DNA from 3 places in the Arthrobacter sp. TJ-236 genome. Region 1 is predicted to be linked to each of the others. Evidence: riboswitches for the same ligand, from Rfam matches in the RefSeq annotation. Region 1 holds a riboswitch; each other region holds the start of a gene.

Region 1 (9,578 bases):
TCAGGAACACGCCGCCGTCGAGCCGTGCCCAGCGCCGCCATCCGTCGGCGAGGCGCTCGAGGGTCCGCTGGTCCGCCAGGCGCCGCTCGAGTGTCTGCTCGGCGAACGCCGAGTGGAGCACCCGGTCCGCCCACGACGCCGCGTGGGCCGCGCGGTCCTCAGGAGCCGCGTGGACCCAGGTCGACGACGTCACCTCGACGCCGGTGAAGCCCGCCTCGGACACCCAGGACGCCAGGCGCCGCCCGGCGTCGGGCTCGCCGCCGTTGCTCCGCGCGAGGCTGCGGTAGAGCTCCTGCCACTCGCCGAGCTCCGTGACCTCCGGGTACCAGGTCATGGCACCGTAGTCGGCCTCGCGCACGGCCACCACACCGTCGGGCCGCAGGACGCGGCGCATCTCGCGGAGGGCGGCCACCGGATCGGCCAGGTGCTGCAGCAGCTGGTGGGCGTGCACCACGTCGAAGGACTCGTCGGCGGCGTCGAGGTCGTAGACGTTGCCCGTGCGGAACTCGAGGTTGAGGATGTCCTCGTACAGCTCCACGGCTTGGGCCACGACGTCGGGGGAGCTGTCGATGCCGAGCACGGAGCCGGGCGCCACGATGCCGGCGAACTCCGCGGTGATGCTTCCGGGGCCGCAGCCGACGTCGAGCACGTCCATCCCGGCCTCCAGGAGCGGCTCGAGGTACGCCGCGGAGGTCGCTACCGTGCGTGCCGCATGCGCCGCGAGCACGCTCGGGTGATGGCCGTGCGAGTAGGTCTCCTCGTTCATGGGTGGAGACTAGCGCGGGTCAGCCGCCCTGCGCGTCCTTCGTGGCCTCGACGGTGGCCTCCGTGACGCTCTGCATCATGGTGCGGAGCAGGGCCAGCTGCTCGTCGGAGTACCCGTCGAAGACGCCGTCGATCCGCCGGGCCAGCGGCGCGAACAGTGCCGCGCCGGTGGTGCGGGCCTTGTCCGTCAGCTCGAGGTGAACCTGCCGGCGGTCCACCTCGCTGCGCTTCCGCGTCACGTGGCCGGCGGAGTCGAGGCGGTCCACGAGGGCCGTGGTCGCGGGAGAGCTGAGGTTCAGCTCCTCGCGGAGCATGCCGGGGGTGACGGTCAGGCCTGCCCCGGCGGCGCCCATCATGATGCTCAGCGCGTGGAGGTCCGTCCGGTACAGGCTGTCGCGGTCGCTCGCGGCCCCGACGTAACGGTCCGTCTCGATCGTGAACTGCCGCAGAAGAGCCATCAGCTCCTGGCGCGTCGTCATGTACCACCTCCGTGCTCAGCTTAGAGCGAGTTCGATATATCTCCATCATAGATATACTCTGCGATAGAGATTGATTCCGAGGTCTGGAGAGACATGAAGAACCGCTGGCTCAGGGTCGTGCTGCCCGTCGTCGTCGTCCTCATCTGGCTGGCGGGAGCCGCGGTGGGCGGGCCCACGTTCGGCCGTCTGGAGGAGGTCTCGAGCAACGACCAGGCCTCCTTCCTGCCGGCGAGCGCCGAGTCCACGGAGGCCGGTGAGCTCCAGCAGCAGTTCAGCGAGTCGGACGCCATCCCGGCGGTGATCGTCGCCGAGTCCTCGACGGCGATCGCACCCGCCGACCTCGCCGGCTACGAGGAGCTCGGAGCCACGCTCGGCTCGGTCGAGGGCCTCGAGGCGCCCGCCGAGGGTGCTCCCGCCGTCGTCGGGCCCGTGCCGTCGGAGGACGGCCTCGCGGTCCAGTACATCGCGTTCGTCTCCTCCGACGCCGAACTGGAGGAGGTGGTCGCGGAGCTCCGGACCACGCTCGAGGACGACCTGCCCGACGGCGTCACCGGCTACGTCACGGGGCCGGCGGGCTTCACGAACGACCTCGTGGCCGCCTTCGGCGGCATCGACGGGATCCTGCTCGCCGTCGCCCTCGGCGCCGTGTTCCTCATCCTCCTCGCGGTCTACCGCTCCCTCGTGCTGCCCTTCCTCGTGCTGCTGACCTCCGTGTTCGCGCTGGCCACCTCGATCCTGCTCGTCTTCGGATTCGCGAAGCTCGGGTGGATCCAGCTCAGCGGGCAGAGCCAGGGCATCCTGTCCATCCTCGTGATCGGCGCCGCCACCGACTACTCGCTCCTGCTCGTGGCGCGCTTCCGCGAGGCGCTGACCGAGCACCGCACCAGGTGGGAGGCCATCCGGGTGGCCTACCGCGGCTCGTTCGAGCCCATCCTCGCCTCCGGCGCCACGGTGATCCTCGGCCTGCTCTGCCTGCTCTTCTCCGACCTCAACTCGAACAAGAGCCTCGGGCCCATCGCCGCGATCGGCATCGTCTTCTCGCTCGCCGCTGCTCTCACGCTGCTCCCGGCCTTCCTGGTGCTCTTCGGCAGGGCGGCGTTCTGGCCGCTCCGCCCGCGCTTCAATGCAGAGCGGGCCACCGTGACGGCACCCCACCACGGCAGGCACGTTGCCCTCGACGACCCCGCGGCGGTCAGTGCCGAGACGGGCCTGGAGAGGCTGAAGGGTGTGTGGCGGCGCGTGGCCCTGCTGGTGGCGCGACGTCCGCGCGCGGTGTGGGTGGCCTCGCTGCTCATCCTGGTGGCGGGGGCACTCGGGCTCACCCAGTTGCAGGCCAACGGGGTGCCGCAGTCGGCCCTGATCCTCACGCCCTCGAACGCCGTGGACGGTCAGGACGCCCTGGCCCGTCACTTCGACGCCGGCTCGGGCAGCCCGGTGTACGTCGTGGCACCCGAGGTGGAGCAGGAGGCCGCGCTCGACGTCGTCGCGGGGCAGGCGGGCATCTCCGACGCCATGGTCACGGCGGATCCCACCGGTGCCGCCGTCGTCGAGGACGGCCGCGTGCTCATCAGCGGCACGCTCGAGTACCAGGCCGATTCGGACCGCGCCGAGGACGTGGTGCGCGAGCTGCGGACAGCGCTCGACGACGCCGGGACGGACGCGCTCGTGGGAGGCGTCACGGCGGTGGCGATCGACACGAACGACACCGCGCTCGCGGACCTCGTGAAGATCATCCCGATCGTGCTGCTCGTGATCCTGCTGGTCCTGATCGTGCTGCTGCGCTCCGTCCTCGCCCCGGTGCTGCTCGTGGCGAGCGTCGCGCTGTCCAACGCGACGGCGCTCGGCGTCTCGGCGCTGGTGTTCAACGGCATCTTCGGCTTCGAGGGCGCCGACGCCTCGGTCCCGCTGTTCGCGTTCGTCTTCCTCGTGGCGCTCGGCGTGGACTACAACATCTTCCTCATGACCCGCGTCCGCGAGGAGTCGCTGCGCATCGGCACCCGGCCGGGGGTCCTGCGTGGGCTCGGCGTGACAGGAGGTGTCATCACGTCGGCGGGCGTCGTCCTCGCCGCCACCTTCGCTGCCCTCGGGGTCATCCCCATCCTGTTCCTCGCGCAGATCGCCTTCGTGGTCGCGTTCGGCGTGCTGCTGGACACGGTGCTGGTGCGTTCCCTGCTCATCCCGGCCCTCGCCTACGACCTCGGTCCGACGATCTGGTGGCCGTCGGCGCTCGGACGGGTACCGTCACCACGGTGACATCGGCCTTCCCTCCGGTGTCCTTGCCCGGAGGTGGACATGGGCACCTCTCTCCACGGACACCACCCGGCGCCCGCCATAGCCTGTGGTGAGATCCTCGCCGGTGTCGAGGGCAGGGCAATGAGCCAGGCCACGAGCAGAGGAGTGGGGGACGCATGACCGCCACAGGCATGATCGGCGCGAATCTGGAGCAGCTGGAGCAGCTCGCGGTCTTCATGGGCACCTCCGGCTCGGGCACGGGGGATGTCGTCACGTGGGGGATGACCCTGGTGGGGGAGCCGAGCATTGCCGGTGCCACGAGCTACCCCGAGGTCTATCCGCTGAGCGGCTCCGAGGGGGCACCGGGACCCGAGACGGTCTTCGGCCGGGACAACCCACTGCAGGGCAGCGTGGACTGGACCACAGGACTTCCCGACGGGAACATCGCCAACCAGGAGGACAGGTGGAAGTTGATCGTGGAGGACACGTTGCCGGGCTACCAGGAGCTGCTGCAGAACGACCCGGAGGAGGCGCGGCGCATCATCGCTTCCGACTTCGGCGACCGGCTCGAGGCCAACCGGCCCTCCAACACCATCCCCGACCTCACGCAGAGGATCATCGATGGCTTCGGTGTGGAGGTGAACCAGTGACGCGTGCGACCCTCCGGCGGACCGTCGCTGGCATCGTGATGTGCGCGGCGTTGGCGCTCACCGCGTGTTCGTCATCAGGCAGCAACGAAGGAGCACAGGCCATGGAACTGACAAGGGCGGGATCCTCGCGATTCGACGAGGGAGGTGTCGAGGCGATCAAGGATGCGCGGTCCGCCACGTTGAACCTCGCATCGGGCGCCCTGACGAAGTCCGACATCGGTCTCGCCGATGACGCCTTCATTCCCATGGTGACGGTGGACGAAATCACTCCGCTCGAGGTCACGGTGAGGATGCCGGAGGGCGAGGTGGTGCTCGAGACGCCCACGCTGAAGCTCTTCGACGCCTCGGGTGGTGCGGCCGTGGACACCATCACCCTGTTCCGGGTCTTCGATGAGCCCGACGAGCTGGTCGCCGAGGTGGTGGCCTCCGTGGACACCTACGGGGTGCAGGCGGAGGCGGTGGACCAGTGGGTGTCCGACGTCGAATCCGGCCTGTACGCCTCGCACGACAAGGCTTTGCCGGTCGGGACGAAGCTCGGTTCCGGCGTCCAGATCAGCGTCAACTGGCAGGACGGGGATCCCCGTCAGGTCCTCGAATACACGATCACTCCCGGGGAGTGAGAGCTGGACCTCTTCCGATCCGCAGGAGATGGGGGAGGCGCGGTGAGGTCGAGGGCATCATCCTCAGGCTTTGCGCAAGAACCTGTGGATACCGGTACTGGGCACTCAGCCGTGGCTACCCTGAGGGGGTGTCCACGCATCCCACTCCGCAGCCTCGCGGCTTCCAGCAGGACGACGGCGCGGCCTCCCCCGACGACGCCGTTCCAGGAGCGGACGCGCCCTCGATGGTCCTGGATCCGCGGGTACTGCGGGAGATGCGGCAGGACTTCTCGGACACAGCTGTGGTATCCCGCTTCGCGAGAGATTTCTCCACGAGCCTCGGCGACAAGCTCGACCGCCTGGACCTGCGACTGCGCGATGGTGACACGACCGGCGCGAGGGATGCCGTCATCAGTCTCAGCATCTCGGCCGACATGATCGGGGCGGGCCGGCTGGGTGATGCCGCACGGGCCGCGCGCACCACACTCGCCGCGGACGCGTCTGCCGGCTCCGACGTGATGGAGGTGCTCCGCGCCTGCGCCGCGGACACCCTGCGGCAGCTCGAGCTGACCTATCCCGGATCGGTCTGACGGCTCCGGCTCAGGCCGAGCGACTCGGCATGATCCTGAAGCCGACGCCGCGGACCGTGGTGATCAGGTCCGGGTCACCCTCGCTGCGCGAGAGCTTCTGGCGGAGGTTCGCGATGTGCACCTCGATGGCTCGCTCGTCCGTCCGGCTCACGAAGTTGTAGCCGCGGTACTCCTTGCCGCGGGACACCCGGACCAGATCCTCCTTGGTCCGCACGGCGCCCTTGCTGTTCAGCAGCTCGTGCAGCAGGTTGAACTCGGTCTTCGTGAGGGGCAGTTCCTTGCCTGCGCACTCCACCGTGCGGGTACCGCCGTCCACCACCAGGTTCCCATGGCGCAGGACGTCCGCGGGTGCGCCGCCGCCGGTTCCGGACGGCGGGATGACGACGGCGTCCGGTGAGGGCGGCTCGAGACGAAGTGCCACGTCGCTGACACGAGGCCGGCGCAGCAGGGCGTCGATCCGCGCCCGCAATTCGCGGGGTCGGAAGGGCTTGAGCACGTAGTCGTCGGCCCCGGCCTGCAGGGCAGTGAGGATGTCCGTCTCCTCGTCGCGCGCCGTCAGCACCACCACGTAGCAGTCGGTCGTCGCGCGGATGCGGCGCAGCACCTCGTAGCCGTCGATGTCCGGGAGGCCTATGTCCAGCGTCACGACCGTGGGTTGTTCGGCGCGGACGGCGTCCACGCCCTCACGCCCGGTGGTGGCCCCGGACACCTGGAAGCCGCCCTGCTCGAGGATGGCGCACACAAGATTGCGGATATCGAGATCGTCCTCGATCACCACGGCCGCGCGGCGGTCGCTGACCGGGGCGCTATTCATACTGGGCCGATGTTCGTGGAGTGCGCGGTGAGGCCTTCGCGGTCACCACGTGTGCCGGGCAACGGCCGAGGCCATCGGCTACCGGTCGGGATGCATCGGAATGTCGTCTCCGGAACATGCTTCGTGACCCTGTTCTCTTCGGCGGCCCGGCTGACCCCGAGGGTCCCGTGGCTTTGCGTCCCTGCCTCGCACCAGGTTTGCCTTTGTCGACGGGCGTGCGCCCGCTCAACCATGGTAGCAACGCCGACCGACACTTCCGAGAGGTCGCCCGGGTCCGGGGCGAGGTCATGACGGGGTCTCCTGCCGTCGAAGAACACCCGCAGCCCGGCGCACCGCGTCGCTGACCGCGCCGAGCGCCCGGGATCCACGCCTCCACTGCTGCCAGTGGAGCAGGACGTCCACGTGAGCGCCGGGGTCGAAGGTGACGAGACCGGCCGCGCCCTCCCTCAGTTCCAGTTCCGCCATGAGCCCCCAGCCCATGCCGAGCCTGATCGCCTCCGCGAACTCCTGGGCGGCCGGCACGTAGTGACGCGGTGGCGCCAGGACGCCGGGGGAGCGGCTGCGGAGGTAGCGGTCCTGGAGGTCGTCCTTGCGGTCGAACACGATCACCGGCGCGGCGGCGAGCTCGTCCGGCGTGGCGCCGGCGCTGAACTAGATCCGCCGGAACTCGCGCGTGCACACCGGTACGTACCGCATGACACCCAGCGGATGTGCGCTGCACCCCTGGACCGCAGTGGCCACCGAGGTGATCGCGGCCGATGCCGCGCCGCTGCGCAGGAGCTCGAGGGAGTACTCCTGGTCCTCGCGCAGCACCTCGATCTGCAGGTTCCCCGCCACGGGGGCGAGGGCGGGCAGCACCCAGGTGTGGAGGGAGTCGCCGTTCACCACGATGGTGATGTGCTGCCGCTCCTGCTCGCCGGTCGCCGCGAGCTCCAGGGCGAGATCTGCCGCGAGAAGATCCAACTGGCGGGCGAAGCGCACGACGGCGAGCCCGGCCTCCGTGGGCCGGAGAGGTCGTGTGCGCGATACGACCGGGCGCCCGACGGACAGCTCGAGAGCCCGGATGCGCTGGCTCACGGCCGACGGCGTGATGGCGAGCGCCTCGGCCGCGGCCTCGAAGCTGCCGCAGGTCACGATGGCAGCGAGAGCACGCGCCTGAGCGGCGTCGACGTCCTTCATGAGCACTTCTTACCATGCTGAAGAAGGATTAGCTGGTCTACACCGGGCGTCACGCCCTACGTTCGAGGCATGATCACCACCGTCGCCACCGGGCTCGCCGCAGGCCTCACCCTCATCATCGCGATCGGCTCGCAGAATGCCTTCGTGCTGAGGCAGGGCCTACGGCGCTCGCACGTGGCCCTCGTCGTCACCGTCTGCGCCGTCTCGGACCTGCTGCTGATCGGCCTCGGCGTCGGCGGACTCGGGGTGATCATCGAGCGCGCGCCGGTGCTGATCGACGTCGTGCGGTGGGCCGGGGCCCTCTTCCTCACGGGGTACGCGGTCCTCGCGGCACGGCGCGCGGTGCAGGGGGAGGCGCTCGACGCCGAGGGCGGCACGCGGGCCACGTCGTGGCAGGCCGCACTCGGGACGTCCCTGGCCCTGACCTGGCTCAACCCGCACGTGTACCTCGACACCGTGCTGCTGCTCGGCTCCCTCGCGAGCACGCACGGCACCGACGGCAGGTGGTGGTTCGCCGCCGGCGCCGGGCTGGGCTCCGTGCTGTGGTTCACCGGTCTCGGGGTGGGCGCCCGCTACCTCGCCCCGCTCTTCCGGCGACCGTCGGCGTGGCGCGTGCTCGACGCCCTGATCGCCGTCGTCATGCTGGCGCTCGCCGTGATGCTCGTCCTCGGGTGACCGCTCCCTCCCCGTTCACCGCTCGAGGTTGGCGCGTTCCTCGATCCAGTCCGTGGCGGCGTCGGACAGGTGGACGCCGTCCGGTCCACGCTCGCCCATCCACCAGGTCTCGGAGGCGATCAGGCCGCCCGCCCGGCTGATGTCGGCCACCACCTCTGGCGAGAGCGGCTCGCCGTTGTGCGCGATCAGCCAGTCACGCGTCTGCGGCATCACGAGCATCCACCACTGGTCCAGGTCCATCCGGGAAGTATCGCATCACCGCCGCCGGCCGCACAGGTTGCGCGCGTACCGTGGGCGCATGGACGCCAGCACCGTACGTCAGCAGCTCATCGTCAGCACGCTCGTCGAGGCCCACCAGGACCTGATGGTGGCGGATCCACTCGCCTTCCGCGCCCGGTTCCGCAAGATGGCCGCTGATCCGTACGCGTTCTACCGCGGCAGCGCCGCCCTCTTCTACACGGACATGGCGGAGCTCGACGACGCCTGGGCGGACGAGCGGACCGCCCGGGTCTGGATCCACGGCGATCTGCACGCGGAGAACTTCGGCACCTACATGAGCAACGAGGGTCGGCTCATCTTCGACGTGAACGATTTCGACGAGGCCTACGTGGGCCACTTCTCCTGGGACCTCCGCCGCCTCGTCGCGTCCCTGACGCTGCTGTGCTGGCAGAAGGCGCTGCCGTCGCAGTCCGTCCGCGCTCTCGCGCGTACCTATCTCGAGGCCTACCTCGGTCGCGTGGCGGACTACGTCGAGGACGAGCAGTCGGCTTTCGCCTTCGGGCTCGAGAACACCGAGGGCACCATCCACCGCGTCCTGCAGCAGGCCCGCTCGGCGCGGCGGACACGCCTGCTCGACGCACTCACGCTGATCGTGGACGACGAGCGGCAGTTCCGTGACGACGGCTCCATCCGGATGCTGGACGACGCCGAGTACGCGGAGGTGGCCGAGGCCTTCGCGCGCTACCTGGAGACGATCCCCGACGGTGACAGGTCCCGACGGCGCGTGTACTACCGCGTGAAGGGCATCGTGGGGAAGAAGGGGTTCGGCATCGGCAGTGCCGGGCTGCCCGCCTACAACGTGCTGATCGAGGGCTTCGACGAGGCACAGGAGAACGACATCATCGTGACCCTCAAGCAGTCGGCCATCGCGGCGCCCAGCCGGATCGTCGACGACGAGCGCGTCCGGGGTTTCTTCGAGGACGACGGGCACCGGGCCGTGATCAGTCAGCGATCACTGCAGCCGCACACCGATCCCTTCCTCGGCCACACCACCCTCCGCGGGGTCTCCTTCGTGGTGTCCGAACTCTCGCCCTACAAGCGCGACCTCTCCTGGGACGACCTCACCGAACCGGACCAGATGGCCCCGGTGCTCGAGGCGCTGGGGCAGGCGACGGCGAAGATCCACTGCTCCACCGACGAGGACAGCGACCACGACCTCGTGCCCTTCCGTACCGAGACGGCCATCCTCGCCGCCGTCGGCTCGGCGACCGAGGCGTTCATCGAGGACATCGTCACCTTCGGTGAGTCCTACGCGGAGCGGGTGCGGGAGGATCACGCCCTCTTCGTCGACGCCTTCCGGGAAGGGCTGATCACCG
Region 2 (9,578 bases), on a different contig from region 1:
GGGCTGCCCGCTACGCGGACATGTAGGCAGCCAGTGCATCGGCCGGATCCGTGCGGCTCACACCGGCGTCGGCCCGGTCGGCCCGATCCCAGTCGGTACCGCCCGTACCGGCCGGCATCGTTCCAGTCAGCCGAGCAGTCGGTGCTCGTACGCGAAGGCGACGAGCTGGATGCGCGTGCGGACCTCGAGCTTGCTGAGGATGCTGCGCACGTGGGACTTCACCGTGGCCTCCGAGAGGAACATGCTGCCGCCGATCTCCCCGTTGCTCAATCCCTTCGCCACGAGCAGGAACACGTCACGCTCCCGGCTGGACAGGGCGTCGATCGCACGGAGGTCCGGCAACGGAGGGCGTGCGCGGTGCCCGAACAGGTCGTGCGCGGCTCCGGGTGCGAGTACGGCGTGACCGGCGTGCACGGCCCTGATGCTTGCGAGCAGGAACTCCGGCTCGGCACTCTTGAGCAGGTAGCCACTCGCCCCGGCATGCACGGCCTCCACCACGGCCTCGTCGCGCGTGAACGTGGTGAGGACGATGATCCTGGGCGGGTCGTCGACCCGTCCGGCGAAGAGCTCCATGATGCGGCGCGTCGCCGTCACGCCGTCCAGCACGGGCATCCGCACGTCCATGAGGACGACGTCGATCTCCCCTCGCTCGACGAGCGCCACCGCTTCCTCGCCGGTGCCGCCGCCGCCTGCGAAAGCGAGGTCCGGCTGCGACTCGACGAGCATCTGGATGCCGGCGCGGAACAGCACCTGGTCGTCCACGAGGGCCACCCGGATGACGGTGCCAGGAGCGGCCTCACCCACGGGTGAGCGCTCCCTGGTCCGGCATACCCAAGGCATCGACCTGCCGCGGACCGAAGGGAAGGAACGCCGTCACCCGGAAGTGGTCGCCGTCGGGCCCTGCCGCGAGCCACCCGCCGGCGAGGTGGGCACGTTCACGCATGCCCGAGATACCCCGCCCGGTCGACGGCGATACCACGCGGTCCTCGAGCGGCACCTTCGGATCGGAGGCCACCTGCAGGGCGAGGCCCGGACCGCTCCAGTCGAGGTGCACCCTGACCTCGGTCCCGGCACCGCCGTGTTTGAGAGCGTTCGTCAGGCTCTCCTGGACGATCCGGTAGATCGCGAGCTCCTGACCCGCGGGCAGGTCGACCGGCTCTCCCGAGTGCGTCCTGCTGATCAGGAGGTGGCCCTCCTCCATGGTCGCGGTCAGCGCGTCGAGGTCGTCGAGGCCCGGCTGCGGCGAGTCCACGCCGTCGGCCCGCACGCCCTCGATCACCCGCTGCGCATCGGTGAGGGCCTTCCGCGCGGAATCGCTGATGTTCTCGAGTGCCCGCAGCACCGTGGGCGACTGATCCCTGCTGAGGTAGCGCGAGCCGTCCGCCTGCGCCACGATCACGGCCAGGGAGTGAGCCAGGACATCGTGGAGGTCCCGGGCTATCCGCGTCCGTTCCTGCTCGATCAGAAGATCCACCTCCGTGCTGCGGAGGCTCTCGGCGAAGGCTTCGCGCTCGCGGTCGAGCGCCCGCCGCTCCTCGGAGTTCCGCAGGAGGAAGCCCGCGAGCCAGGCGACGCCGAGAGCGAGGACAGCGAAGGAGCTGAGGATCGTCCACGCCACGACCATCTCGTACCGCGACGCGAAGACGGGACCGCCCAGGTTCGTCAGCTGACCGCTGTACTGGCGCGAGAGAAGGAGGAAACACACCGTCGCGGCCACGACCGGGATGGCCGCGAACCCGATCATGCGGAGCTTGCGCGTCGAATTGGCGATCACGAAGAACAAGGCGAACGCCAGACCGAAGTTCATGGGCCACGTGTTCTCGTTCATCGGCGGCACGAGGGTCACCAGCTGACCCACGAGCAGCACTCCCATGAGGACGAGGGACACCGCTGGCTGCCATGCCGCAACACCGATCATCACGGTGATCATGGCGAGCGGGATCGCCCCGTCCCATGTGACGTAACTCCCGCCCATCCGTCCAGCTTCCGCCACGCACCAGAGGACGAAGAAGACGACGGCGGCGGTCGGCGCGCCCCAGCGGTGGGTGAAGGCGAGAAGGTGGGTCATGGATCCAAGCTAGCCCTGCGACAACCCGCCGAACCGCGACCGGATATGTGTTCAGCCCTGCGGCTGCGAGGAGTAGCCGCAGGGCTGAGTCCCCCGTCGGACGGGCATCCTGCCGCGGGGGCTACTTCCCGCCGAGGACGATCGGCGAGCAGCGTGTCCCCTCGCAGATCTGGTACCTGACGGACGCCCTCGTCGTCGTCGTCGAGTAGCGGCCCGTATTGGGGATGGTGGTCCTGACGCCGTTCGTCACGAGGGTCACCGTCGTCGCCTTCGTCCCCGACCATGCCAGCGCCGTGATGATCCCGCCGCGCACCTTGGCGCTCGCCACGGCGAGCTTGATGGAGGGCACCGGAGCAGGGGCAGGGGCTGGCGCCGGTGCCGGTGCCGGTGCCGGAGCAGGGGCAGGTGCCGGAGCCGGGGCAGGTGCCGGAGCAGGTGCCGGAATCGGAGCAGGGGCAGGTGCCGGAGCAGGGGCTGGCGCCGGAATCGGAGCAGGGGCTGGCGCCGCCGGAACCGGAGCAGGGGCAGGCGCCGGAGCAGGAGCCGGCGTGAAGGAGAAGTCCCTCACCACCACCTTCTCCGGCTTGACCGCCGCAGGGGTGCCTCCGCCGCCGTCGGTCACCCACAGGTTGAAGTGGATGGTCTCGCGAGCGGGCTCGGGGACGTTCTCGCCCTCCAACACCGTGCGCTTGAGCAGCGGCCCGGCGTAGCCCTCCCCCGCGAAGGTCTCGAAGGTGAGCTTGTTCGGCTCCCACACCAGGCGGTGGGTGAGGATTGGGTGGTTGGTGACACCGAAGATCGCGGTGTTGTTGCCCACTCCGGGGGGCTTGGTGGCGTCGAACCAGAAGCCGTGGCCCTGCGTCACCGGCCACACCTGGTTGTAGTTGCTCCCTCCGCCCCAGGAACTGGCCTCGCAGAGGTCCATCTCGTTGTAGCCGGGGGCCACGGCGGGGTCGTAGGTGAAGAGGCACCCCCACACCACTTCCTTCTGCAGCGTGGTGAGGTCCTTCTCGATGGTGGTGCTGTAGGTGCCGTACCCGAAGCCGTGCCGCGTGGTGTTGAACTCCGCCCCGATCGCCGCCTTGCCCGTGGGGTTGGAGAGGGTCATGGTCACATGGCCGTTCGCGTCGGGGCTGCTGACGTTGGCCGGGTCGAAGAGCTTGTTGTAGTTCGGTGCGCCACTCCACCACCGCTTCTCCCAGTTGAAGCCCTTCCAGGCGAAGTCGCCCACCGGGCCGGGGTTGGCCGCCATCGGGGTGGTGTCGGCGGCGGTCGCGGGTGCCGGGACGGCGACCGCCAGCATCAGCGCTGCGGTCACGGCCCCGATGAAGGACGCCGCGTTCCGACGCCGGTGCTGTGGGCGGGTCTCGACGGTGACTGCCTGGCGGGCACGACGACGTACGGGAAAAGGAAGCATGGCGGAGACCTTCTCGTTCGGTAGCCCGGCGGACCTCGAGGGTTCCGTGGCTTTGCGTCACCGGTTCGCACCGGCTTTGCCCTTGTCGCTGAGCGGTTGCCCGAGCGCCGCCGTCGGTCCTCGACCACAGGGCCTCCGGCCCTTCCATCCTCCCGCCGATCCGCCGCCCCCACCCGGCGGATTCGCTCAGCAATGCCTCAGGATTGACGCAGTGGGTCAACCCGGCCTATCCCGTATGGGACCCGTCCGGACACTCAGGTACCTTTGTTCCAGTATTCGCGGCCCCTGACACCGGATGGGCGGCCCAGCGCTACCGGTCCGGCGTCCGGCCGGCACCGAAGCAGTGCCAGGCGCACAGGTAGGAACGGGAGTCCCGCATCATGAGTACCGAACCATCGGGGTCCACGGCCGCAGAGATGAACCCGCACCAGGAGGACTCCGGCGGACGCCGGCTGCTGATCCGCGCCGTGGTGCTCGTGACCACCGTCCTCGGGCTGAACTACATCGTGTGGCGCTGGCTCTACTCGATCAACTGGGATGCATGGTGGATCGCCATACCCCTGGTCCTCGCGGAGACCTACTCGCTCATCGACTCGCTGCTGTTCGGCTTCACGGTCTGGAAGCTGAAGAAGCGCACGCCGCCCGAGGCGCCGGAGGGCCTCACGGTGGACGTTTTCATCACCACGTACAACGAGCCCCTGGATCTCGTCCTGACCACGGCGCGTGCGGCGAAGGCCATCCGCTACCCGCACCGCACATGGATCCTCGACGACGGCAACCGGGCGGAGGTCCGAGAGGCGGCGGACGCCGAGGGGATCGGCTGGATCACGCGCTCGGCGGACTGGAAGGACATGCCGCGGCACGCGAAGGCGGGCAACCTGAACAACGCCCTGACGTCCACGGACGGCGAGTTCCTCGTGATCCTCGATGCCGACCAGATTCCCGATCCGGAGATCCTCCACAGGACGCTCGGGTACTTCACGAACGACAAGATGGCCCTCGTGCAGACCCCGCAGGTCTTCGTGAACGTTCCGGACTCGGACCCGCTCGGCAGCCAGGCGCCGCTGTTCTACGGTCCCATCCAGCAGGGCAAGGACGGCTGGAACGCGGCCTTCTTCTGCGGTTCCAACGCCATCATCCGCCGCGAGGCCCTGATGCAGCTCGGCGTCACGCGCTACGTCACGGAGATCGAACTGGCCCTGCACAAGGCCCTGAAGACCTCGGACAAGGTCATAGCGAAGGCGAAGAAGGGGCTGGATCCGGGCAACGACCGCATGGTCGACGCCCTGGACCTCGTGGCGAAGGACCTGAGGAGGGTGCGCCGCCGCCTGCAGAAGGGGCACGGCATCTCGGAGGTCACCTACGAGTTCCAGCAGCGGATGGTCTCCATCACGCGCCTGCTCGTCAGCGCGGACATCGCTGCGTTCCACGCGGATCTCGCGTCGCTCGAGGACCTCGACATCGCCGGGCTCGACGCCGGTCTGCAGGACGCCTCGGCGTCGACCCCCGCTCTCGCCGTGGTCGACGACGCCGCCCTCGACCAGCTCGCCCAGCGCGCCTGGTCGCCACTCGCAGCGATCGACGCCGTCCGCGTCCTCATCGATTCCGTCAACGCGGACCGCAGCGGGGAGGCGCAGGCCGTGATGCCGATGGCCACCATCTCCGTCACCGAGGACATGGCGACCTGCATGCGGTTGCACTCCCTCGGGTGGGAGTCCGCCTACCACCACGAGAAGCTCGCCGACGGCCTCGCGCCCGAGGACCTCAACTCCATGCTGACCCAGCGCCTCCGGTGGGCGCAGGGCACCATCCAGGTCATGTTCCGCGAGAACCCCTTCGCCCAGAAGGGCCTGACGATCGCCCAGAAGCTGATGTACGGGGCCACCATGTGGAGCTACTTCTCCGGCTTCACGGCCCTGATCTACATCGCGGCGCCCATCATCTACCTGATCTTCGGCATCCTCCCGGTCAACTCCATCAGCATCGAGTTCTTCTCGCGGCTCATCCCCTTCCTCGTGGTGAACCAGCTGCTCTTCGCGATCGTGGGCAAGGGCACCAAGACCTGGCGTGGCCAGCAGTACTCGCTGGCCCTGTTCCCCGTGTGGATCCGCTCGGTCACCTCGGCGTTCGGCAACGTGTACCTGGGACGCAGCCTGGACTTCGCCGTCACCCCGAAGACACTGCAGCAGGATGCGCAGCTCCGCTGGGACCTCGTGAAGCCGCAGCTCTGGGCCATGGGCCTGCTGGTGGGGGCCGCGATCATCGGGATCATCCGCCTCGCTGTGGGCCAGGCGGACGTCCTCGGCACCACCGTAAACATCGTCTGGGTCATCTTCGACCTCGTGATCTTCAGCGTCATCATCGAAGCAGTCCGCTACCGCGGCTACGAGCACTATCAGGCGGACATCGCTCGTGCGAAGGAAAGGCAGGACGCCAGGGAATGACCGGTCTCACCCGGGGGCGGAATCGGCGGAGGGGACCCGTCCGGATTCTGATGGCAGTGTGGTTGACAGCGCTCATCGCGCTCGGCACACCCGCCCTCACCGCGGTTCCCGGCGCCATCGCCGCCCCAGCGGTGACCATGACGACGCAGGACCAGCAGCCCATCGAGGACCCGACGTCGCTCACCGAGGGGCGCTACTTCGGCCCGGAACTCGACTGGTCCGCCTCCGGCGCCCGCGCCTACGCGGACCGGTCCGGCGTGACGCCGTCGTTCTACAGCCGTCCCGTCGCCTACCCGCTCGACGCCGATGCCGAACGCGACCTCGCGGACCTCGCTCGGCAGAACGCACCGCTCGGCGCGCTGGCCGTCGTCTCGCTCGAACCGACCGTTCCGCTCGAGGAGCTCACGGCAGAGGACGCCGCCCACCTGGCGGAGACCCTGGGGCGGATCAGCGAGGGAGTGCGCACCGCGTTCTTCCTCCGCTTCGCACCCGAGATGAACGGCACCTGGTTCGGCTGGGGCCAGCAGCCGGACGCGTACGTGGCCGCCTTCCGCGCCGTCGCGGACGTCGTGCACGCCGAGGTGCCGTCCGCGGCGATGGTGTGGGCGCCGTCGTACGCGGCCGGGTACCCGTTCACGGAGGCGTACGGCGCCGTCGAGGGGCTGGAATCGGGCAGCGTCCCGGCACTCGACAGCAACGGGAACGGCCTGATCGACGGCGGTGACGACCCCTACGCGCCCTACTACCCGGGCGACGACGCCGTGGACTGGGTGGGGCTCTCCCTCTACCACTTCGGGAGTTACGAGAGCGGGCAGGTCGCCGTCACCGACGGCGCCCGCACCTACTCGGGTGCCATCCGGACGTCCGTGCTGCCGGAGCCGGACAAGTTCGCAGACCAGCTCGCCGGCGTGTACGGCGCGGCTCCCGGCGCCCCGCAGATCGACTTCGCGAAGGAGTACGCCTCCGGCAGGGACCAGCGGATGATCGTGCAGACCGCCGCCCTGTTCGATCCCGAGGACGCAGACAGCGCGCCGGAGACCGAGATCAAACGGGCCTGGCTGGAGCAGGTGCTGGCACCCGGCATCGCGGAGGAGTATCCCGAGATCGGGGCCGTCACCTGGCTCGAATCCTCGCGGCCGGAGCCCGAGGCCGAAGGCCACACGGTGGACTGGGGGCTCCTGACAGACGACGGCGCGACGGCGGCGCTCGCCGACACGCTCGCAACGGACCCGGGCCTCCGGCTCGGGCCCATCACCGAGGTGATCGCCCAGGAGGACGCCAACGAGGCGACGTCCCAGGTATGGGAATCAGGCTCGCCCACCAACACGGCGATGAGCTGGCTAGTCGGCTCCGTCGTCGGACTGTTCGTCCTGGTGCTCCTCGCGGGGCTCGCCCGGAGGTTCGTGCCGCAGTGGCGCTACCCGGACGAGCGGAACCCGCGCGACATGCGCCTGGATCTGCTGCGCGGCTGGATCATCACCGCCGTCGTCGTCACCCACATCGAGGTGGCAGGTCCGTGGTCCTTCCTGGCCCTGAACATCGTCGGGGCCATCACGGGTGCTGAACTGTTCGTCATGCTCTCCGGCGTGGTGATGGGCATGGTCTACCCGGTGGCGATCCGCCGGCTCGGCTCGAAGGCCGCGCTGAAGGGCACCCTCAAGCGCGCGCTACGCCTCTACCTGACGTCCCTCGGCGTGATCCTCGCGGTGTACCTGCTCGCTCTCGTGCCCTTCATCGACGCCGATGTGATCACCACGTTCACCGACCGCGGCACGGGCGACGACGGCGGAGGTGCGGCGGGGCGTGTCTACGACCTCTACCCCAATGCCGCCAGGCTGTTCGACTACCCACCGCCCGGGTACGCCATCCGCGACCTGCTGCTCCTGAACATGGGGCCGTGGACGTTCAACATCATGGGTCTGTTCGTGGTGCTGACCCTCAGCGTGCCGCTGCTCGTGGAACTGCTGCGGAAGAAGCTGTGGTGGCTGCTCCTGCTGGTGAGCTGGTCCCTCTACGCCATCGACAGCATCTACCACGTACGCGTGGTCGACTCGCAGTTCCAGGACGTGTTCCCGCTGCTGACGTGGCAGGTCATCTTCGTGCACGGGATCGTGGTGGGCTACTACCGCCGGCAGATCATCGACGCGCTCAGCCGCAACGCCGGGAAGCTCCTCTTCGGCGCCCTGCTCGGTGTCTACGCACTCGGCCTCGGCGTCCTGTGGCTGAACTCGACGTTCCGCCTGGAGCTGCCGTTCGTCCCCGAGGGCTTCTACGAGAGCCTGTACGACGCCGGGTACGTCCGGGTGTTCATGCAGCCCGGGCGCCTGATCGACCTCGCGTTCTTCGTCGTCGCCGCGCACATCGTCCTCACCTGCTTCTGGAAGCCGCTCAACAGGGCTTTCGGCTGGCTGTACATCCCGCTCGGACAGTCCAGCCTGTACGTGTTCATCGTCCACGTGTTCTTCGTGCTCGCCGTGGGAAACCTGCCGGGCCTCGACCGCACCAGCTGGTGGCAGGGCCTCGTGATCCACGCGGTGGTGACGATGATCATCTGGGTCATGGTGAAGAGGAAGTTCCTCTACTCCGTGATCCCGAACTAGTCGGCGCCCCGCCAGATCCGACGCCAGAGGGACCGCTTCTCCGGCGCGGGCGGCGCGGCCTCCTCGGCTGCGCGCCTCGCGGCGGCCCGGCGCTCGCGCCACCGCTCCACCTCCGCATCCACGTCGCGGAGCTTCGTGATGACCGGCGGCCCGCCCTGCAGCTGCCGCCGTGCGTCGATCACGCGGTAGTTGAAGTCCTCGAGGATGTCCCGCACCTGCTTCTCGGTGTACTGGCGGTCCAGGCGGTCGTCGAGCTCGGCGTCCTCGGTGCGCAGCAGGATGGCGCGCGGCCCGAGGCCGGTGATGTTCTCCCGCTGGATCAGGCCCTTGACCCACCAGTCGGGGTCGTGTGCCTCGCCGAGCCCCGGGATCGGCTTGCCGGCCAGCGCCAGGTTGTCGAACTCGCCGCGGGCGATCGCGCGGTCCACGATCAGCCGGGCCCGCTTGACCTCGTCCTCGCCCTGGCGTAGCGGGGCCATCTCGCCGGTCGCCTCGTCGCCGCCGTCGTCGTTCTGCCGTTCGAGTTCGGCGAGCGCATCGCTCGCGTCCCCGGCGCCCCGCGCGGCACGGTACTGGGAGGCCTTGCGCAACCGCTCCTCGTGCTCGTTCGACCCGCCGATGCCACTGCCCTCCTCCGCGTCCCCTCCAGTATTTCGAGGGCCTGCGGCGGAGTGCAACCCGCAGCGGCCCCTCGACACGGCGCCCCGGGGCCTCAGCAGCCTTCACTGCGCGACGTTCGTCACCCGGCCCGGACACCCCGGGACGACGACGGCGGGCCACCCCGTGAGGGCGACCCGCCGTTAATCTTCGAGCGGCCTACCGGGCCGGATCAGACCAGCCAGGCCGTCGTGTCGCCGGGCAGACGGCCGTCCTCGAGCGGCGCGCTGCTCAGCAGCAGCCTGCCCGCGGGCAGGTCCACCGGCGTCGAGCCGAAGTTCGTGACCGAATGCCAGCCGCTCGGCCGCGTGAAGTGGAGCACCTCGTCGGAGCCGCCGTCCACCCATTCGAACTGCTCCTCGCCCTGCAGTTCGCGTCGCAGCGCGAGCGCC
Region 3 (9,578 bases), 160 kb from region 1:
CGGCGAGCTACTTCGCCGGTGATCTGACGAACGTGTACGAGCGCCGCACCCTGCCCGTCCAGCAGAAGGCGACGGTGCACATCGTCACCCCCACAGACCGCCAGCGTGTCACCGGCCCGACGACGACGGTCCGCGTCAGCGCGGCGGGCGTCAGGAACCCGCAGGCCACCTTCTCGGTGGACGGCGGCCCGGCACAGGCCCTCACCCTCGACGCCGCAGGGTACCTCTCCGGCTCGTACACCGTGCCCAACGGCAACCAGGAGTCACGGACCGGCGTGCTCCGCGTCACCGTCACGGAGGGCAACGGCAAGGGCAACAAGGCCACCTTCACCGATGAGGCGCTGCTGCTCCTCGGCCCCGCACCCGTTGCCGTACCCGGGGTCGTCGACACGTTCGAGGGCTACTCGGGCGACGACGTCACACTCGACGAGGTGTACACGAGCGCCGGCGTCAACGCCATCGCCCACTCCGCCGAGAACAAGGCAGGGGGAAGCTACGGACTCTCCTACAGCTACGACTTCGCGTCGCAGAACTACACGGGGATCGGCCGCACGGTCGATCAGGACTGGTCCGGCTTCACCTCGCTGAACGCCTGGATGCTGCCCGACGACTCGGGCACCGGCGCCACGCTGCAGGTCGTGGCCGACGGCGTCTACTTCGAGTACAACGTGCCGCTCTCGGGTACCGCACCGCTGCAGGTCTCGGCGCCGTTCTCCGAGTTCAAGCCGGCCTCGTGGGACACCGCGAACGCGGGCGCCGTGCTCGACGCCGGGAAGCTGGCGAACGTCACCCAGTTCAGCCTCTACCTCGGACAGGGCCAGAACGGCGTCCAGCAGGGCACCATCTACGTGGATGACATCATCGCCAGGTAGAGCACGCAGCACACGAGGGACCGGCGACGGCGGCCATCGACCGTCATCGCCGGTCCCTCCTCTGTGCTGCCGGTGTGGCTTGTCGGTGCTGTCCCGGCGCCCTACATTGAGCCCCTGAGCCACACCGACGCCTCTCGCCCCGGCCCCGCGCAGCCCCCCGCAGCCGACGCGTCGGTCTCGTCGCCGACCTCGCAGCCGGCGTCTTCGCCGGTGTCTTCGCCGGTGTCTTCGCCGGGCTCGGCGGCGGGCTCGGCGGCGGGCTTGGACGCGGGCTCGGCGGCGGCGGAGGACGCGGCGGCACGGGGCCTCGCCGTCGAGCTCGTGAGCCGCGACGGCGAAACCGATTTCGGCGACCTCGCGGCGGCGCAGGGGCTCTCGGAGGACGACGGCGTGAAAACCCTCGTCGTCAAGATCAGCGGTGGCACCCCGGTCTTCGTCCTGATCCCCGGCACGAGACGCCTGGACTGGGCGAAGCTGCGCGCCCTCCTCGCCGTGAACAAGGCCTCCCTCGTGACACCCAAGGCCGCGCTCGAACTGACCGGGTACCAGCCCGGCACCATCACGCCTCTCGGCAGCCGCACGGCGCTGCCCGTCTACGCCGATGAGCGGATCACTGGCCGGGTGGGTATGGGATCGGGTGCGCTCGACACGCTGCTCTTCACGGACGCCGAGGCCCTCCTCGCCTCCCTCGGCGCGGTCGTCGGGGACGTCACCTCCGCCGTGACGCGGTGAACCGGATCCTCAGTCCAGCACCCGGGCGTAGCAGACGGAGTGGTCCTCGCCCGCGTACAGGCCGAAGTTATCGATCCGCCGGTACCCCTCACGCTCGTAGAAGCGCATGGCATCGGGCTGCTCCGTCCCGGTCTCGAGCAGCAGCTCCCGGCAGCCCCGGGCGCGCGCCTCGTCCTCCAGATCACGCAGCACCGCCGTGGCGACGCCCTGGCCGCGCAGCTCCGGCCGCACGTACATCCGCTTGATCTCGAACCCGCCCTCACCGAGCGGACGCAGACCGCCACAGCCCACGGCCTCGCCGTCGGCCGTGCGTGCGACCACGAAGTAGGGCACGTTGTCCGCGGTGGGCGGCTCGCCCGGTTCGTGGTCCTCGCTCCCGTAGCGCACGTGCAGCTCCGCCTGCTGAGCGGTCCGGAGGAGCACGGCGTCGGGGGCGTCGTACGTGGTGCGATCGATCGTGAGGTGCACGGGTCTCCGTTCGGCGGCGGGTGTCAGCTCCATCCTTCAGGATCCGGACCCCCGCCTGCATCACCCGGCCGGCTCGGCCTGCAGGTGGACCAGCACCGCCTGCTCGGGACTGAGCACGCCACCGGCCTCGACGACGTCCGCAGGCTGTCGCTTTGGTGAGGCACGGGACGGTCAGGGTGTGCCTCGGGCCACGGGACCAAGCCCTTCAATGCGTGCACACCGGGGCGGGCGCCGCATGGTGATCGAGGTCCGCCTATCGCTGAAGGCCCATTGGTACTAAGTTCATCTACTGAAGATAGTGACCGATCAGAGGACATACCGTGCTGCAGGGAACCATCGTCTTCGCCGGTGACAGCGTGACGGATTGCGGCCGCCGCGAGGATCCCGAAGGGCTGGGTCACGGCTACGTGCGTCTCCTCGCCGGCAACGAGACGCTGGTCGGCGCCCGGGTCCGCAACGCGGGCGTCGGCGGGGATCGCCTGGCCGATCTCGGCGAGCGCTGGCACCAGGATGTCGTCGCCCTCGAGCCGGACCTGGTCACCGTGCTCATCGGCATCAATGACACCTGGCGCCTGTTCGACAGCGGACAGCACTCCGACCCGTCGGCGTTCGAGGATCGCTACCGCGGCCTGCTCGGCGCGTTGGGACCCGCCACGCGCATCGTCCTGATGGAGCCCTTCGTGCTGCCGATCGACTCAGGGCAGGAGGCCTGGCGCCCCGACGTGCAGACCCGGATCGACGCCGTCCACCGCCTCGCGGTCGAGTTCGGAGCAACGGTGGTGCCGACGGATCGCACACTCCGCGAGAGGGCCGCGACCCTCGGGGCAGAGGCACTCGCCGCCGACGGCGTGCACCCCACACCCCTGGGCCACCAGGAGATCGCCGACGCCTGGATCAGGGCCGTGGAGCGGTGACCGCGGCCGACGAGCGGAGGTCGACGGCCCAAAAGGTTAAGCCTTCAACTTCCCGAGGCCCTGAGCTACCATGGACCGTGATCGAAAAGACCCGCCGCCGCGAGTCTTCCCGAGGTAAAATCATCGACCTCATCCGCTCCTGGGGGCCGATCAGCCGGGTGGAGTTGGCCGAGAAGACCGGGCTCACCCAGGCCACCATCTCCACGCTCGTGAGAACCCTCCTGTCCGAGAACATCGTGGTGGAATCCGGCCGTGGTGAATCGACCGGCGGAAAACCCCGGATGTTCCTCGAACTGAATCCTGCATCGCGCCTCGGCCTCGGCGTGCACATCGGGCAGGACTACATCACGTACATCGTGGCCGACCTCCGCGGGCACGTGATGGCGCGGCGACGCGTCGAGGGCCCGGGAGACACCAGCCCCCTGACCGTGGTGAGCCGTATGACGCGTGACATCGACGCGCTCATCCTCGAGTCCGGCGTGGCACGGTCGAGCATCGTCGGGCTCGGCATCGCGACGCCGGGGCCGCTCGACCGCGTGGCCGGCACGGTCCGGTACGCGCCGTCCCTGGAGATCTGGAGCGACTTCCCCATCAGGCGGGCGCTCTCCTCCACCACCGGCTTCCACTGCGAGTTCGACAACGACGCGACCGCCGCGGCGATCGGCGAGTACTGGCTCGGCGCCACGGAGGGGTACTCCACCTATGCGTCGGTGTACATGGGCTCCGGCATCGGCTCCGGGATCGTCATGGACGGCACCATCTACCAGGGCGTCAGCTCGAACGTCGGGGAGATCGGTCATGTGAGCGTGGACGCCAGGGGGTTGCCCTGCCCGTGCGGGAACATCGGCTGCCTCGAGCTGTACGCGAGCCCGAAAGTGGTGGTGGCGCAGGCAGCCGCTGCCGTCGTAGCCGGGACGCTCGACCTCCCGCTCACAGGGGTGATCTCGGAGGACTTCGCGGCCATCGGTTCGGCAGCGACCGACGGCGACGAGACGGCGCTCCGCCTCATGCGGGAGTCTGCCGAGTACGTGGCCAGCGCGGTGATCTCCATGGTGAACCTCCTCGATCTCCAACTCATCGTCCTCGCCGGAAGCGCCTTCTCCACGGCCGGGAGCTTTTATGTGGACATCATCTCCAGTGCCCTGGCGGAGCGCGCACTGGCCCGCGCCATCCATCCGGTCGAGGTCCGGCTCTCGGTCAACGGGAACGACGCCGCGGCGCTCGGCGCCGCGACCCTGGTGCTGCAGGACAGGCTGTCCCCGCGCAGCCTCAGATCGGTCTCCTTCGCCTGAGGGACCTGATACGCCCGATGCGCGGTCGGCGACTCCGGAGCGGGTCAGAGCGCTATGAGGGCATCCACGATGTCGCACGTCTCGGTCCGCGTGGTGTAGTCCGCACGCACGTCCATGAGCCGGATGGTGCCGGTGGCGTCGCTGACGAGCACCGTGGGGTACGGGATGGTCGTGGTGCGGTCCATCGCAGCACCCACCACGTCCATCCCGAGCGCAGCCCGTGCGCTCATCGCCTCCTCGCTCGGAGTCATGACGATCCCCAGACTGCGGGCGAGTGCGTTTCCCTCGTCGCAGTACAGGTCGAGCGTCACTCCCTCCGCCCGGGCGGAAGCGGCCGCCCTGTGCGGATCCTGCGGGCTGACCGCGAGGAGCCTCGTCCCGAGGGCGTCCACGACCGGTCGCAGCTCCCGCTGGTAGGTCCTCAGCGCGATGGTGCAGAACGGGCACCACGAGCCGCGGTAGAAGACGATCACGGCGGCGGCACCGACGAGCAGCGTGCTCAATCGCTCGGACGAGCCGTCCACGCCGCACAGCACGGCGTCCGGCAGTTTGTCACCGACCACCGCCGTGTCCCTCGGCACACCGGCACGCCGGAGGTCCTGCTGCTCGCGCTCGAACACCCTCGCGAGCTCGGGGCCGATGCGCGCGTTGAAGGTGGGTAGGAAGTTCTCGACCTGCGACGCGATCGTTGCCGTGAAGTCCGTCCTTCGCTTCATTCGCTCTCCTTAGGGCAGGCATCGACATGCCCGCACCCGCACCCATTGTGGTGGAGGTCACCAACGATTCCCAGTAACGGCTCGCACGCGCCCGGTGTGGGATGCGCGAACAAAGGACCGCTTCACCCGCGCCACGGCACGTGTTCGGAAACCGACGGCTCAGCAGGAGCCCTCTGCGCTTAACCTGCGCGGATCCTTCGGCACACTTCAGCGGAAGTCCGCCCTACTGTGCTTCGTCCGGCGGCAGAATAGAACCAGACCGCTGACACCCCGGCAGATCCTTCAGCCCGGAGCAGGCGCTCGACGACAACGGCAAACCCGGCGCGAGCCGGGGACGCAAAGCCACGGGACCCACGCGGTCAGCCGGGCCACCGAAACCAGTGAGGTCACATGTCTCCCGCTCTTCGCTCCCCGTTCCCGGCATCACTTCCGAGCCCAGCCGTCCTCCGCCTCGTGATCATCGCGGTGACGAGCGTGCTCCTTCTCGTCGGCCTGACGCCGTCGTCCGCCGGTGCGGCCGCGACGATCAGCCTCAGCAGCGCGACGGGCGCGCCCGGAGCCGCCGTGACCGTGACGGGCGCGGGCTTCCCGAAGCGCGCGACGACGACCCTCACCGCGGGTTCAGCGACGGTCACCGTCACGACGACGTCCACCGGCACCTTCCGCACCTCGGTGGTCCCGGCGGGCTCCGGCGCCATCACGGTGACGGCGACGGCCGGCACGGTAGCGGCTCGCGCCACCTACACCGTCATGCCCGTCGCCGCGGCCCCGGCACCGGCCGTGAACCCGGCGAAGGGCATCCGGTTCGGCGTCGGTACCAACGGCGGCCCCGCGGCCGCAGCCGAACTCGACGAGGTGGCGCGCCTGGCCGGCGAGGCGCCCTCGATCGTGCTCTCCTACAAGGACTTCCGGCAGCCGGCCCCCATCGCGGAACTCGACGCCGTCCGCGCGCGTGGCGCGGAGACCCTCCTGACGTGGGAGCCCTGGGCCTGGGGTGGCGGCGTCGACCAGCCCGCCTACTCGCTCGACCGCATCACGGCGGGCGACTACGACGCCCACATCCGCGAGTGGGGCCTGGCACTCGGCGCCTGGGGCCAGCCCGTGTACCTGCGCTTCGCGCACGAGATGAACGGCGACTGGTACCCGTGGGCCGAGGGTGTCAACGGGAACGGCGCGGGCGACTACGTCGCGGCCTACCGCCACGTCCATGAGGTCATGGCCTCCACGGGTGCCTCGAACGTGCGTTGGGTCTGGAATCCGAATGTGCCCTACTGGGGCTCGACTCCCCTCGGCGGCCTCTACCCGGGAGCCGGGTATGTCGACGTCGTGGCGCTCGATGGCTACAACTGGGGCACCTCGCAGTCCTGGAGCGCATGGCAGGAGCCGGAAGCACTGTTCGGCGAGGGCCTCGCGCAGCTGCGACAGCTGGCTCCCGGTAAGCCGATCGTCATCGCGGAAACCTCCGCGTCCGAGCTCGGCGGCTCGAAGGCAGGGTGGATCAGCAGCCTCTTCGGCTACCTGTCCGCCCAGCCGGACGTCGCCGCCCTCGTCTGGTTCCACATCGACAAGGAAGCGGACTGGCGCATCAACAGCTCCACGACGGCGTCCGATGCCTTCAGAGCGGGGCTCACCTCACGTCGGTGACTCCGGTGCAAGCTGCCCCCGTCGGTGGCGCGTTCCGCACGTCCGTCACACTCGTGCCGTGCTTGCACGTCACCTTGAGACAGCAATCAACATGCTTGAAGTGTCCCGTTTAGGGCACCATCACCGGGCTTTTTCTCGGGCGGGGCATATGGGAATCGCATTGATCGGGCGTGAGTAACTCAGGCGAGTCAGCAGCCGCTCCGTCATTTGTGTCCCACTGAAGGACCGGCTTGCGGGACGAGTCGAAGGAACTTGTTCGTAGTAGCTTTGCTCGAGAACAAGAGGCTGAACAGCGCCCACCTCCATATCAGCGGGAGACAATTTGAACAACGGATCTGCCCATCCGACAGTCCGCCGCGGCACAATCTGGTGGACGATGCAGAGCATAGCTTTTGGTGTGCTCACGGTTGCACTAGTGTTTCTCGCCTTCTGGAAGCCCTCCACTGGAGCGACGATCGCAGCCGTTGTAGCTGCTATCCTCGGACCACTTTTGATCTTCACGGCGATCAAGCGAATCAGAACCCTTCGCCACGAATATCGATACTCCAGTGATGACGTGTAGCAGGCTGATAAGAGGAGACGCTCCATCTCACTTGAGGATCCCCTACCGGTGCGTGAGCGTTCGGGGAGACGACCGATACGATTCCGGCATGAGTAGGAGTTGGGCGCTCCGGTTGCGTGATAGAGAGGGCCAGCTCGCCGATCGCTTCGACGCACTGCCCTTGCCGCGGCGGCGGATTTTCGCGTTCTTGTCTGTTTTTCTTGTCCTAATGTCCGCCGCACTTATAGTTGTCTCCGCCGACGCCAGCTTCGCGCACGCCCGAGAAGTTGTCGCCACGGGACCCCGCCGAAGTGCACCGATCACCAAGATCGATTACGGCGGGCGTAGCTCGGAGTACTACTACGTGGAGATTCAGGGGCAGGAACGCGAGATCGACTTCGCCCACTTCTTGCCCGACAAGTCGATCGGCGCGCAAGCTATATACGTCGTGGATCCCCTGGACCCAGATCACCTAATCGCTGTCGGCAGCCCATCGGACTGGAGCCGCGACTTCTGGTGGGACGCCTTGTCACTAGGTGTCACAGCGGCGGTGGTCCTACTTCTCGCGGGTTTAGTTGCGGGTCGGATGGTTCCTGAGGACGGTGGCGCGATCTTGGGGAAGCTCTTACCTGACCCGAAAAACACACGTGCCAGGCGGCGCCGACGGAGACGCAAGGGCGGCGTCAGCGGCCGTCACGTCGACTAGCGCTCTGCCCAATCTCCACATGTACGTCCGAACCGCATAGCCATCCTCCATTCGGACAGCTTCAGGGCCAGCTGATCAAGTGCGGTGTCTCATGGCTGAGTGGCCGTTCCGAGTGCTGGCGAGAGGTGCGTGACCTCGGTAGTTGTGTTCGTCGGGCGTCGCAGGCTTGGATCGGATCATGTACCCCACGCGAATCAACACGGATGCGATGCCGATCAACCTCGCACTTCTCATCACAGGGATAGGCGTAGCCGTGATCGTCCTAGTCATCGTTGGGGCAGTAGTCGTCGATCGCGTCGATAAGGCCAAGGATCGGCGGTCAAGGAAGTAGCACGGTGGTCGATCCCTTCACCGGACGTGGGAGAGTGCTCCCCTTGAGCTCGATTGGTATCCGCCACACCTTTCGCTAACCCGCCTCGGGCTGCTTCATGGTTTCAACGGCAAGAGGGTTCCTTAGCGAAGGAAGAGCGCCAAGTGATCCCTCAGCCTGTTCGTGGACCCCTGGATTCCTCAAGTTTAAGGTGCTGCTGTATCCGGATCCGCTCACCGCCGGCCCTGCGATACTTCCATCATGATCATCGACATCAGAGCCATGCTCGACCGCGTCGTCGCGGAGGTGTTCGATGAGAACTTCACTGCGACACCAATCGCTTCCATCGACGACTCTTGGCTGCACGGGGTCCACTTAAGCAACCGCTCCAGGATGGACCGCACAGCAATCATCCGGGCAAGCTACGGGAGGATGGACGCCCTTGTCCCTGAGTTGGACGTCCAGACCATCCTTTTCGACTATGACGACGTGGAAGCAAGAAAGGAAGCCGAACTTCGAAGGCTCTGCCTCGTCATGCGCGCCTACCTTCGAGGGGGCGGACGCGTCGAGCAGCGACGGCGGTTCCTCCGCCGAGGCACGCTTCCGGTCCTGCGCATCGAGGTGGACGGCCTCGAATGGCGCCTTGGCCGGCGCCTTTCAACCGTGCCCGACCCAACAAGCGAGGAAGTAAACGCCCGCTAGAAAATCCTTTCGAACGACACTCACACAAGTCGGTCCGCTCATATTCCACTGTGAGGTGCATCGATCTGAGTGGAAATTCAAAGGGCGAGCTGGAAGCCCGGCCTGAGTAAAGCAGCGGGCCGTAAGTAGTATCCAAAGGGTGATGATTTCATATGAGCACTGGATCCGCTTCCGCAGCCAGAATCTGGGCATGGTGTGGCAGGCCGACGACGGAACCGGCAAGGACGACGGTGATACCGACCGGGTGCTTGTCGACGACGGCCGGATAGTATCCGCGCGAACCCCCATCGAGCTTGAGAGGGTGGCACACCGCTACGGTCTGAGCCTCGAGAAGGGAAAGGACGACGTTCAGAACCTGGACGACCTCGAACGCTTACTGGAACTGCCGGCCTCGGACGAAACCTGCGCGCAGCTACTCAGCGGGTGGAACCTGTTCAACGATATTGCCCGCAGTGTCGGAAGCTCCTTGGATGATCGCGGACCGGAGGCCTCCGCGTGCTACGACAAACTCTTCTACGGCAACAACCTCGAAAGCATCACCCCGGCCGGCGAGCACTACAGCCCGGACTTCAGCCACGGCGAACGCCTCCTCATAACCGAGGTACTCAACCGTGGCCGCGTCATTCTCAGCACCCACATCTAAACCAACCCACGATCCGAACCACAGGATCTCCTCACTGT

Evidence for each region. Region 1 has a riboswitch for cyclic di-GMP ahead of AC4D16_RS07425 (response regulator transcription factor). Riboswitches for the same ligand answer to the same signal wherever they lie in the genome.
Region 2: it holds a riboswitch for cyclic di-GMP, as region 1 does, so the genes downstream of both, AC4D16_RS10000 (LamG domain-containing protein) here and AC4D16_RS07425 (response regulator transcription factor) in region 1, are expected to answer to the same signal.
Region 3: it holds a riboswitch for cyclic di-GMP, as region 1 does, so the genes downstream of both, AC4D16_RS08260 (glycoside hydrolase family 26 protein) here and AC4D16_RS07425 (response regulator transcription factor) in region 1, are expected to answer to the same signal.

What each region holds. Positions count from the first base shown of each region.
Region 1 covers NZ_JBZCNI010000001.1:1,576,883-1,586,460, reverse strand. Annotated here, with positions in the region: gene AC4D16_RS07455 (methyltransferase domain-containing protein) at 1-766, opposite strand, end outside; gene AC4D16_RS07450 (MarR family winged helix-turn-helix transcriptional regulator) at 786-1,244, opposite strand; gene AC4D16_RS07445 (MMPL family transporter) at 1,338-3,497, shown strand; gene AC4D16_RS07440 (hypothetical protein) at 3,653-4,126, shown strand; gene AC4D16_RS07435 (hypothetical protein) at 4,228-4,746, shown strand; gene AC4D16_RS07430 (hypothetical protein) at 4,875-5,315, shown strand; gene AC4D16_RS07425 (response regulator transcription factor) at 5,326-6,129, opposite strand; cyclic di-GMP riboswitch class I at 6,267-6,341, opposite strand; gene AC4D16_RS07420 (hypothetical protein) at 6,415-6,738, opposite strand; gene AC4D16_RS07415 (ArgP/LysG family DNA-binding transcriptional regulator) at 6,781-7,308, opposite strand; gene AC4D16_RS07410 (LysE/ArgO family amino acid transporter) at 7,378-7,983, shown strand; gene AC4D16_RS07405 (hypothetical protein) at 7,999-8,223, opposite strand; gene AC4D16_RS07400 (DUF2252 domain-containing protein) at 8,282-9,578, shown strand, end outside.
Region 2 covers NZ_JBZCNI010000002.1:267,346-276,923, reverse strand. Annotated here, with positions in the region: gene AC4D16_RS10015 (NADPH-dependent F420 reductase) at 1-26, shown strand, start outside; gene AC4D16_RS10010 (response regulator) at 127-804, opposite strand; gene AC4D16_RS10005 (sensor histidine kinase) at 797-2,068, opposite strand; gene AC4D16_RS10000 (LamG domain-containing protein) at 2,190-3,485, opposite strand; cyclic di-GMP riboswitch class I at 3,502-3,576, opposite strand; gene AC4D16_RS09995 (glycosyltransferase) at 3,902-5,929, shown strand; gene opgC (OpgC domain-containing protein) at 5,980-8,529, shown strand; gene AC4D16_RS09985 (DnaJ family domain-containing protein) at 8,526-9,149, opposite strand; gene AC4D16_RS09980 (glycoside hydrolase family 13 protein) at 9,359-9,578, opposite strand, start outside.
Region 3 covers NZ_JBZCNI010000001.1:1,734,973-1,744,550, forward strand. Annotated here, with positions in the region: gene AC4D16_RS08230 (glycosyl hydrolase) at 1-872, shown strand, start outside; gene AC4D16_RS08235 (aminoacyl-tRNA deacylase) at 1,095-1,604, shown strand; gene AC4D16_RS08240 (GNAT family N-acetyltransferase) at 1,614-2,105, opposite strand; gene AC4D16_RS08245 (SGNH/GDSL hydrolase family protein) at 2,393-2,986, shown strand; gene AC4D16_RS08250 (ROK family transcriptional regulator) at 3,064-4,278, shown strand; gene AC4D16_RS08255 (peroxiredoxin-like family protein) at 4,323-4,994, opposite strand; cyclic di-GMP riboswitch class I at 5,296-5,370, shown strand; gene AC4D16_RS08260 (glycoside hydrolase family 26 protein) at 5,385-6,638, shown strand; gene AC4D16_RS08265 (hypothetical protein) at 7,289-7,885, shown strand; gene AC4D16_RS08270 (hypothetical protein) at 8,457-8,897, shown strand; gene AC4D16_RS08275 (hypothetical protein) at 9,088-9,540, shown strand.